Paeniglutamicibacter kerguelensis: one gene and its partner. The main gene of each other region encodes a partner of the protein of the gene in region 2 in a complex. Links are inferred from orthologs where the notes say so. Each region holds a gene or a part of one and is shown on either strand. Other genes may lie near its edges.

Evidence for each region.
Region 1: the proteins of secY (region 2) and secA are in contact, whole or in part, in a crystal structure (PDB 3DIN), measured with the Thermotoga maritima proteins. The link is inferred for Paeniglutamicibacter kerguelensis from one-to-one orthologs. Residues at the interface, in WP_004081795.1 of Thermotoga maritima: Glu108, Gly109, Glu110, Glu111, Ala236, Glu237, Arg238, Arg239, Ile240, Thr241, Ile242, Gln243, Tyr244, Ala245, Arg246, Arg247, Val248, Thr249, Gly250, Arg251, Arg252, Val253, Tyr254, Gly256, Ala257, Ser258, Thr259, Tyr260, Leu261, Pro262; in WP_004082002.1 of Thermotoga maritima: Glu261, Ala262, Arg263, Lys300, Ala301, Arg302, Thr303, Ile304, Ile305, Leu323, Tyr324, Asp325, Pro326, Val329, Ser330, Tyr333, Ile336, Lys340, Phe345, Val349, Glu363, Phe364, Tyr374, Ser375, Gly376, Gly377, Glu393, Ile395, Thr482, Ser483.

Annotation. Positions count from the first base shown.
Region 1 is NZ_JAGIOF010000001.1:2,360,701-2,365,872, reverse strand. What follows is about bases 423-3,742. They hold secA (preprotein translocase subunit SecA), read left to right. Parts: upstream 423-818; coding sequence 819-3,542; downstream 3,543-3,742. Other genes in these bases: JOF47_RS10705 (Rv3235 family protein), read right to left, coding at 3,539-3,742; JOF47_RS10715 (winged helix-turn-helix domain-containing protein), read left to right, coding at 423-754. In the rest of the region: more of JOF47_RS10715, read left to right, coding at 1-422; more of JOF47_RS10705, read right to left, coding at 3,743-4,192; JOF47_RS10700 (LysM peptidoglycan-binding domain-containing protein), read right to left, coding at 4,231-4,965; JOF47_RS10695 (hypothetical protein), read left to right, coding at 5,115-5,172. UniProt on the Escherichia coli protein: Required for protein export, interacts with the SecYEG preprotein conducting channel.
Region 2 is NZ_JAGIOF010000001.1:2,586,967-2,592,526, reverse strand. The notes cover bases 1,680-4,633. They hold secY (preprotein translocase subunit SecY), read left to right. Parts: upstream 1,680-2,481; coding sequence 2,482-3,786; downstream 3,787-4,633. Other genes in these bases: map (type I methionyl aminopeptidase), read left to right, coding at 4,460-4,633; JOF47_RS11815 (adenylate kinase), read left to right, coding at 3,783-4,355; rplO (50S ribosomal protein L15), read left to right, coding at 1,761-2,216; rpmD (50S ribosomal protein L30), read left to right, coding at 1,680-1,758. In the rest of the region: rplF (50S ribosomal protein L6), read left to right, coding at 1-463; rplR (50S ribosomal protein L18), read left to right, coding at 467-838; rpsE (30S ribosomal protein S5), read left to right, coding at 868-1,548; more of rpmD, read left to right, coding at 1,552-1,679; more of map, read left to right, coding at 4,634-5,290. UniProt on the Escherichia coli protein: The central subunit of the protein translocation channel SecYEG. Consists of two halves formed by TMs 1-5 and 6-10.

The DNA.
Region 1 (5,172 bases), 230 kb from region 2 along the record:
GAACTGGTCGGCCGTCAAACGGGTTTTGGAAGCGCTCTTTGCCGAAGGCATCATCACCGCCGCGGGGCGCAACAAACAATTCGAGCGCAGGTATACGGCACTGGACAGGGTGTTGCCGGGGTACGGAAACGAATCCGAACCGGTGGACCCGCGGGAGGCCATGGAACGCCTGTTGTTGGCATCCGCAAAGGCCCACGGGGTCGGTACGGCGCACTGCCTGGCTGACTATTTCAGGTTGCCCGTCAGGGAAAGCGCGGCGGTACTGGAAGACCTGAGCGAGAGGTCGATGCTGGTTCGAACCGGCGTGCACGGACACAAGGACACCTTCTACATGCTCCCGGGCACCGTCATTCCGCGACGTGCCTCGGCTCGGGCGCTCCTTAGCCCGTTTGATTCGCTGGTTTTCAATCGCAAACGCATCCAGAAACTATTCAATTTCAATTACAGGTTGGAAATCTATACCCCGAGCGAGAAACGCACCTATGGCTACTATGTGTTGCCGTTCCTGTTGGGGGAGTGCCTGGTGGGTCGTGTCGACGTCAAGGCCGACCGCCTGCAGAAGTCCCTGATCGTGCGCGGGGCCTATACCGAACCCGATGCCCCGCCCGAAACCGCCGGTGAATTGGCCGAGGAATTGCGCCTGATGGCGGGGTGGCTGGGCCTGGAAACAGTAGAGGTTTCCCCGCGGGGAAATCTGGCAGCTGCCTTGGAGTTTTCGCTAAGCTCGCCCAAATACGCTGATAACCACAAGTGAAAGCAATCTCTCACGTAGACTGAACACGCCAGAATTCCTGTGCTTGAGATTTGGGAGCTGCCTCGTGGCATCAATGCTTGAACGTATCCTGCGTACCGGCGATAAGAAGACGCTGAAAAAGTTGCGTGGATACGCTGACGCTATCAACGTGCTTGATAGCGAATTCCGTGCCCTTAGCGATGCCGAGTTGCGCGGCGAGACAGATAAATTCAGAGCGCGAATCGCCGATGGGGAATCGCTGGACCACCTGCTCCCGGAGGCGTTTGCCGCCGTCCGCGAAGCAGCGGATCGCACCCTCGGCATGCGCCACTTCGACGTGCAGCTCATGGGCGGCGCCGCCCTGCACATGGGCAACATCGCCGAAATGCGCACGGGTGAAGGCAAGACCCTGGTGGCCACGGCTCCCGCCTACCTCAATGCACTCAGCGGCAAGGGCGTCCACGTTGTCACGGTCAACGACTTCCTCGCCGAGTACCAGTCAGACATCATGGGCCGCGTCTACCGCTTCCTGGGCCTGACCAGCGGTTGCATCCTGTCAAACCAGGATCCCGCGCAGCGTCGCCTGCAGTACGAATTCGACATCACCTACGGGACGAACAACGAATTCGGCTTCGACTACCTGCGCGACAACATGGCCTGGAGCGCCGATGAACTCGTGCAGCGCGGCCACAACTACGCCATCGTCGACGAAGTCGACTCGATCCTCATCGACGAGGCCCGCACCCCGCTGATCATTTCCGGGCAGGCTTCCGGCGACGTGAACCGCTGGTACACCGAGTTCGCCAAGCTGGTCAACCGCCTCGCCATCGACGTCGACTACGAGGTCGACGAGAAGAAGCGCACCATCGGTGTCCTGGAATCGGGCATCGAAAAGGTCGAGGACTACCTCGGCATCCACAACCTCTACGAGGCCTCGAACACCCCGCTGATCGGCTTCCTGAACAACGCCATCAAGGCCAAGGAACTGTTCAAGAACGACAAGGACTACGTCGTGATCAACGGCGAAGTGATGATCGTCGACGAGCACACCGGCCGTTCGCTGGCCGGCCGCCGCTACTCCGAGGGCATGCACCAGGCTATCGAGGCGAAGGAAGGGGTGGAAATCAAGGCCGAGAACCAGACCATGGCGACTGTGACCCTGCAGAACTACTTCCGCCTCTACGGCAAGCTGTCGGGCATGACGGGCACGGCCCAGACCGAGGCCGCCGAGTTCATGTCGACCTACAAGCTCGGCGTCGTGGAAATCCCGACGAACAAGCCGCTGTTGCGCAAGGACCAGCCGGACCTGATCTACAAGAACGAGATTGCCAAGTTCGACGCGGTCGTCCAGGACATCGCCGAACGCCACGCCACCGGCCAGCCGGTGCTGGTGGGCACCACCAGCGTGGAAAAGAGCGAGTACCTGGCCCGCCTGCTGGCCAAGCAGGGCATCCGCCACGAGGTGCTCAACGCCAAGCAGCATGCACGCGAAGCGGCAATCGTTGCCCAGGCCGGCAAGAGGGGCTCCGTCACCGTGGCCACGAACATGGCCGGCCGCGGTACCGACATCATGCTCGGCGGCAACGCCGAGTTCCTGGCCGTGACGGAGATGGAACGCCGCGGACTGGATCCGGAAGAAAACTCCGAGCAGTACGAGTTGGAGTGGGACGACGTCTTTGCCGCGGCGAAGAAGCAGGTCGCAACCGAGGCGAACGAAGTTGCCGAATCGGGCGGCCTCTACGTGTTGGGCACCGAACGCCACGAATCGCGCCGCATCGACAACCAGCTGCGCGGCCGTTCCGGCCGACAGGGAGACCCGGGCGAGTCCCGCTTCTACCTGTCGATGACCGATGAACTCATGCGCCGCTTCAACGCCGGTGCCGCACAGCGCATCATGAACAACCCGTCGATGCCGGACGACGTGGCCCTGGAATCCAAGATCGTCTCCAAGGCCATCGAGACGGCCCAGGCGCAGGTGGAGGGCACCAACGCCGAACAGCGCAAGAACGTGCTGAAGTACGACGACGTGATGAACCGCCAGCGCGAAGCCATCTACGGCGACCGCCGCCGGATCCTGGAAGGCGGCGACCTCCACGAGAAGGTTGCGCACTTCCTGGAGGACGTGGTCAAGGCCATGGTCACAGAGGCCACCGCCGAGGGGCACGCCGACGACTGGGACCTGAAGCAGCTGTGGACCAACCTGAAGCAGCTCTACCCGATCTCCATCACCCTAGACGAGGTCATTGCCGAGGCCGGACACCGCAGCTCGCTGACCCCGGAGTTCCTTGAACGCGAGATCCTTTCCGACGCCCGCCTGCAGTACCAGGCGCGTGAGCAGTCGGTCGGCGAGGAAAACATGCGCGAACTGGAGCGCCGCGTGGTGCTCTCGGTCATCGGCCGCAAGTGGCAGGAACACCTCTACGAGATGGACTACCTCAAGGAAGGCATCGGCCTGCGTGCCATGGCCCAGCGCGACCCGTTGGTCGAGTACCAGCGCGAGGGCTTCATCCTGTTCCAGACCATGATGGAATCCATCCGCGAGGAGAGCATCGGCATGCTCTTCAACATCGAGGTCGAGACCCGCCAGGCCCCCGAGGTGTCGCTGCCCGGTGTCACGGATGCACGTTCGATGACCAGCGAGCCGGTGCTGAACACGCCCGGTCTCGACGCCCCGGCTCGGCCCTCCACGCTGCGCTACACCGCGCCGGAGGAGACCGGCGAGGCCTCGACGCACATCGAGCGCACCCCGGGTGCGGCCGCGCCGAAGTCCGAGGGCAACAACAAGAAGAAAAAGGGCAAGCGCAGCTAGCCGATTTCCAGCGCAGTAACCTGCCACCGTCCGTGCCACCGCTCTATTCTCAGGGCGGTGGCACGGACTTTTTCTAGGTCCAGCAGGACCACTGCCGCCTCGAAAACCAGGGGGAGGACCTCGGAAATGCGGATGCGCAGCACCCTCGGGTTGCTGTAGCAGCACACGCCTGGGTCCGGTTGCTGCTGCTGCCCGATCCGCAGGTGGTGCTCGAGCTTGCCCATGCACTCGGGGTTCAGGGCGTTGATGAGTTGGCGCGCCGGACGTGCCCCGGCCAGCACCTCCAGCACCGCGGGGGCCACGGCATGCACGACGGTGGCCACCGACTCCTCGATGTTCGCCATGGACCCGGCCTTGGGGAAGATCTTCTCGATGAGCGGCCGGACCTCCGCCGGCACCGGGTCGGACTCCGCGTCGGGGGCCTCCGCATGCCGTGGGGAGGCGGTTTCCGGTGCGGTCTCCTCCGGGACGGCCGCCGGGCCGACGGCGCACCGCTGCCTGCGCGGCGCCGCAGTGCCCCGCAGGGCCTGCGGAAAGCGCCTGCCGGTGGTGCGCGGGGCCGGCGCCTGGCCCGATTCGGTCCACACGCCCTCGTGCAGCAGGACCGCAGGGGTGTTGCGGGTGGCCGGTTCGATCGTGGTGATGCTCATGGCGTGCTCCTGGTGGGGACGTGGTGCGGGTGGTGGACCTATGGACGGGTGCTGCGGGTGTTCGGTTCGGTGAGGACCATGCCGACGTCGAGGCTGTCGGGGTTCGGGCCGATGAGTTCGCGGTTGGCCGCGTACCACTGCGGCCAGGATTCGGCGATGTCTCCGGCCGTCGACTCGGGGGCCAAGTGCCGGGCGGCGATCGACCAAAGGGTGTCGCCGGGTCGGACGACGACTTCCTGCGACGGGCGCGTGCCGCCGCCGAGCGTGCGCTGCAGCGGCAGGGAAATCCGTTGCGGAAGCCAGCCGGGGGAGAGCACCGTGGGCTCTGCTGCCGCGGCGCCCGCCCCGTCCCCGATCTCCCCGCGCGGCTCCGCGGCTGTCGTCGCTTCGGGGTCGGCGGTCTGTCCGGCGAGTTGCTGGGCCATCTGTGCGTGCGGGGCTGCGGCGTTCGCCGACGTGGCCAGGAGGAGGGAGCCGCCGATGGCCGCCACGCAGAGCCTGGCCATGAACCCCGGGACCAGACGCGCGATTTTCGCGCCGAGGCGGCGGTGGCCGGACCTGATGCTCAGCGTGGCCAGCAGGGCCAACAGCATGCCGAGCAGCAGCCAGAGCATGATCGCCGCAGCGAGCCATCCCAGGGCCATCCCGGTGAGTTGCTCGAGGGAACGCGGCGTGAGTTCCGCGTCACCGATTGCGCCCAGGTCCAGGCGCCGGGAAATGAGGTGGCTGCCGAGCAGCATGGCCAGCGGCAGGCAGGCCGTCGCCGCCAGCATGAGCAGATCTTTTATGACTTGTTTGCGCATCTTAACCTGATTTGATGTCGTTTGAGACTGTTTGATGTCCTGTGTTTGAATATGATGGCACTTCGCCGGGTGAGGCGCTAGGGGTTCCGGGGATCGAATTCCGGACCTAGGGTGTGCCCATGAGATGGGAATCGCTTTTTGAGGACCTGGAGGCGCAGCTGGAAGCCGAGTCGGCAC
Region 2 (5,560 bases):
CGTCAAGGGCGCCAAGGGCGAACTGACTCACACCGTAGCAAGCCCGATTGCCGTTGTTCTCGAAGAGAACATCGTCACCGTGTCTCGCCCGAACGACGAGCGCGATTCGCGTTCGCTGCACGGCCTGACCCGCACCCTGATCGAAAACATGATCATCGGTGTCACCGCTGGCTACGAAAAGAAGCTGGAAATCCACGGTACCGGTTACCGCGTTGCACTGAAGGGCTCGACTCTCGAGTTCGCCCTCGGCTACTCGCACCCGGTTATTGTCGAAGCTCCCGAAGGCATCACCTTCGCGATCGACGGCAACACCAAGATCACCGTTTCCGGTATCAACAAGCAGCAGGTTGGCGAAGTTTCCGCCAACATCCGCAAGCTGCGTAAGCCCGACCCGTACAAGGGCAAGGGCGTTCGCTACGCTGGCGAAATCATCCGCCGCAAGGTCGGAAAGGCTGGTAAGTAAACCATGGCTATCGGAATCAAGGGTAAGAGCAAGGCTGCCGCACGCGGCCGCCGCCACCTGCGTGTTCGTAAGCGCATCACCGGCACCGAGCTTCGTCCGCGCCTGGTCGTTAACCGCTCGGCTCGCCACATGTTCGTTCAGATCGTTGACGACAGCAAGGGCATCACCGTTGCTTACGCGTCGACTCTCGAAGCCGACCTGCGCGCCTTCGACGGCGACAAGACCGCCAAGGCCAAGCGCGTTGGCGAGCTCGTAGCCGAGCGCGCCAAGGCTGCCGGCATTGAAGCCGTGGTCTTTGACCGCGGTGGCAACAAGTACCACGGTCGCGTGGCTGCTGTTGCTGAAGGTGCACGCGAAGGTGGGCTGGCACTGTGAGCGAAGCAACTAACAAGAAGGAAACTCAGGTGTCTGAAGCTACTGAGGCAGTCGAGACTGCTGCTGCTCCGGCCGCGGACAACGCCGGCGCTCGTCGCGGCGAAGGCCGTGGCCGTGGCGGCGAAGGCCGTGGCCGTGGCGAGGGTCGTGGCCGTGGCCGCGATTCGAAGGACAGCCGCAACGAAGACAAGGACAAGTTCCTTGAGCGCGTTGTAGCTATCAACCGCGTATCCAAGGTCGTCAAGGGTGGTCGTCGCTTCAGCTTCACCGCACTTGTTGTTGTTGGCGATGGCAACGGTCTCGTTGGCGTCGGCTACGGCAAGGCCAAGGAAGTTCCGGCAGCAATCGCCAAGGGTGTAGAAGAAGCCAAGAAGTCCTTCTTCCGCGTCCCGCGCATCGGCACCACCATCCCGCACATGGTGCAGGGTGAAGCCGCAGCTGGCGTCGTTCTCCTCCGTCCGGCATCGCCGGGTACCGGCGTTATCGCCGGTGGTCCGGTTCGCGCCGTATTGGAATGTGCAGGCATCCACGATGTTCTGTCCAAGTCCATGGGCTCGAGCAACCAGATCAACATCGTTCACGGCACCGTTGCCGCTCTGAAGGCCCTTGAAGAGCCTCAGGCAGTTGCAGCCCGTCGTGGCTTGCCGTTGGACGAGGTTGTTTCGGCGCAGATGCTTCGCAACATCCAGAACCAGAAGGCAGGTGCGTAAGTAGTGGCAAAGAACATTGTCCCTAGCGACGCTACGCTGGTAATCACCCAGATCAAGTCCACCATTGGTGGCAAGCAGAACCAGCGCGACACCCTTCGCTCGCTCGGCCTGAAGCGTATCGGTCACACCGTGACTCGTACCGCTGACGCCGTGACCGTGGGTATGGTCAACACGGTTCCGCACCTCGTAAAGGTTGAGGAGGCGAAGTAATCATGGCTGAAAAAGAAAACGCATTGAAGGTACACCACCTGCGTCCGGCCGAAGGTGCCAAGAAGGCCAAGACCCGTGTGGGTCGTGGTGAGGCATCCAAGGGTAAGACCGCTGGTCGCGGTACCAAGGGCACCAAGGCACGCTACCAGGTCAAGGCCGGCTTCGCCGGCGGCCAGCTGCCGTTGCACATGCGCCTTCCGAAGCTTCGCGGCTTCAAGAACCCGTTCCGCGTCGAGTTCCAGGTTGTAAACCTGGACAAGATCTCGGAGCTGTTCCCGGAAGGTGGCGAGGTCACCGTCGAGGCATTGGTCGCGAAGGGCGCCGTTCGCAAGAACGAGCCAGTCAAGATCCTTGGCTCGGGCGAGCTCACCGTCAAGGTCGACGTGAAGGTCAACGCCTTCTCCTCGTCCGCAGCAGAGAAGATCGTCGCAGCCGGCGGTTCGGCTGTAGAGCTCTAAGCTACGTGATCCTTTGATCGCATAGAGGAAAGAGGGGTTTCAGGAATTCGGCAACGGATTCCCGGAGCCCCTCTTTTCGTCGTTTTCGGCCCACACCCGGGCACCAAAAGCCGGGGGAGTGCGGCCATTCTCCGCTGAAAATATCGATCAGCCGGGGAAGTCTTTACACTTTTTGCCGCGGCGCATTTGGTTAGTAACGCTAGTCACCCGGTAGAATCGATAGGTCATCTCCGGGTATCCCGGCCATCACCATTCAGGAGGACGCTTGTTCAGCGCCATTGCCCGGGTATTCCGGACGCCTGACCTGCGACGCAAGTTGTTGTTCACGCTCGCCATCATCGCGATCTACCGCGCCGGTGTATACATTCCTGCACCCGGAGTGGACTACACGAACGTCCAGCAGTGTCTGGCCGCCGGCAACACCAGCGGCGGTCTCTACCAGTTCGTCAACCTGTTCAGTGGCGGAGCCCTGCTGCAGGTATCGATCTTCGCCATGGGCATCATGCCGTACATTACGGCCTCGATCATCATCCAGCTGTTGCGTGTGGTTATTCCGCGCTTCGAGGAGCTGCACAAGGAAGGCCAGTCCGGCCAGGCGATCCTGACGCAGTACACCCGGTACCTGACCATCGCGCTTGGCCTTCTGCAGGCAACCACGCTGGTTTCCCTGGCACGCAGCGGAACCCTGTTCCCGAGCTGCCAGCTGCCGATTGTTCCGGACCAGAGCCTGATCGTGATCCTCTTGATGATCATCACGCTCACCGCCGGCACCGGCCTGATCATGTGGATGGGTGAACTGGCGACCGAACGCGGGGTCGGCAACGGCATGTCCCTGCTGATCTTCGTTTCCATCGCTTCCGGCTTCCCGGTATCGATGGGTGCCATCATCAAGTCCCAGGGCTGGGGCGCCTTTGCAGGCGTCATCCTCGTCGGACTGGCCGTCATTGCCCTGGTTGTGTTCGTTGAACAGTCGCAGCGCCGCATCCCGGTCCAGTACGCAAAGCGCATGGTTGGCCGCCGCACCGTCGGCGGAACGTCCACCTACATCCCGATCAAGGTCAACATGGCCGGCGTGATTCCCGTGATCTTCGCTTCCTCCATGCTTGCCCTCCCGGGCATGCTGGTCACGTTCAACACCCGCCAGGACGGAACCCTTCCGGACTGGGCGCTGTGGATCTCGACCCACTTCTCCGGTTCCTCCCCGCTGTACATGGTTGTCTACGCGTTGCTGATCGTGGGCTTCACGTACTTCTACGTGGCCATCACGTTCAACCCGACCGAGGTCGCGGACAACATGAAGCAGTACGGCGGCTTCATCCCGGGCATCCGGGCCGGACGCCCCACGGCCGAGTACCTCGAATACGTGCTCAGCCGCATCACACTCCCGGGTGCCATTTACCTGGCATTCGTGGCACTGATTCCGTTGATTGCCTTCGTGCTCTTCAACGCCGATCAGAACTTCCCCTTTGGCGGTACCTCGATCCTCATCATGGTTGGTGTGGGCCTTGAGACCGTCAAGCAAATCAACGCACAAATGCAGCAGCGACACTACGAAGGACTTCTGCGATGACAAGACTGTTGATCATTGGACCGCCAGGTGCCGGCAAGGGCACCCAGGCCGTACGTATCTCGGAGCGCCTCAACGTTGTGGCCATCTCCACCGGTGATATCTTCCGCGCCAACGTCAAGGGTGGAACTCCCCTCGGCGTCGAAGCCAAGAAATACATCGATGCCGGCAATTTCGTTCCGGACTCGGTCACCAACTCGATGGTGCGCGACCGTCTTTCCCAGGAAGACGTCAAAGACGGCTTCCTGCTGGACGGCTACCCGCGCACCAGCGCCCAGGTCGATGAGCTGGACTCGATCCTCTCCGACGCAGGCGTGGAACTGGATGCGGTCCTGCAGCTCACCGCCGATGACGAGGAACTGGTTGTCCGGTTGCTCAAGCGCGCGGAGATCGAAGGCCGTGCGGATGACACCGAAGAGGTCATCCGTCACCGTTTGAGCCTGTACCACGCGGAAACCGCAGTCGTGGTCAACCGCTACCAGGAGCGCGGCATCGTGCGCCAGGTTGATGGAATCGGCGAAATCGACGAAGTCACCAACCGCGTCCTGGACGCGCTGGAACAGAGCGTCTAAGCCAAGGCCGTAAGGCAATAGCCGTGGGGATCCGCACATAGCGTGCAGGTCCCCACGGCTTTTTGCGATAATAGGGGTAATCAGTCTTCGAAGGGACAAACACCATGGCTTTCGGCCAACCAAAAATCGAGTACAAAACCAACCAGCAGATCCTTAAGATGCGTGAAGCCGGATTGGTGTTGGCCGAAGCCCTGGACGAGGCCGTTGCGGCAGCGCAAATCGGTGCCACCACCGCCCACATCGATTCGGTCTTCGCCTCGGTGCTGGAACGCCATGGCGCCAAGTCAAACTTCAAGGGATACCACGGGTTCCCGGCCACTATCTGCGCTTCCGTGAACGAAGAGGTTGTCCACGGCTTCCCGAGCGAATACGTGCTCAAGGACGGCGACGTGCTGAAGATCGACGGCGGCGCCATCATCGACGGCTGGCACGCCGACTCCGCCCGCACCGTCATCCTGGGCACGGCGGATCCCGAGGACCAGCGGCTTTCCGACGTCACGCAGGAAGCCATGTGGCGCGGCATTGCCGCACTGGCGGATGCCCGCTTTGTCGGACAGATCGGCGACGCCATCGACGACTTCGTTTCCTCGGTGCCGGGCGCACCCTTGGGAATCCTCGAGGACTACGTGGGCCACGGCATCGGTTCGGAAATGCACCAGGCTCCGGACGTGCTGAACTACCGCACCGGCCACCGCGGGGCGCGGGTGAAGCCGGGCATGTGCCTGGCGATTGAACCGATGCTCGTGCGCGGCGATCTTGAGACGAAGGTGCTCGAGGACGACTGGACCGTAGTCACCGTCGACGGCGCACGCGCCTCGCAGTGGGAGCACAGCGTCGCCGTGCACATGGGTGGCATCTGGGTGCTCACCGCGCACGACGGGGGAGCGGCGGGCCTTGCCCCGTTCGGAGTCAAGCCGTCCCCGATCGTTCCGTAGCGAAAAGATCGTGGAGACTGGGCCAGGGTTCTTGAACCTTGGCCCACTCTTTTGACTCCGGCACGCGTACCGTTGTGCGCGAGCGGGTGATGGATGAGGGGACGAAGCGTCGATGTGCGTTTCGCCATGCCGCCGATATTGGCACAAAACCTGGACGGTGCCCGAATTGAACGCGCAATACGGTCTCCATCTTGTCCGCGCGCTGCCCTGGCGCCAGTGCAGCCTCGGCGTTGGTGTGGGCAAACTAACTAAAGTTGGCACCCGAGGGGA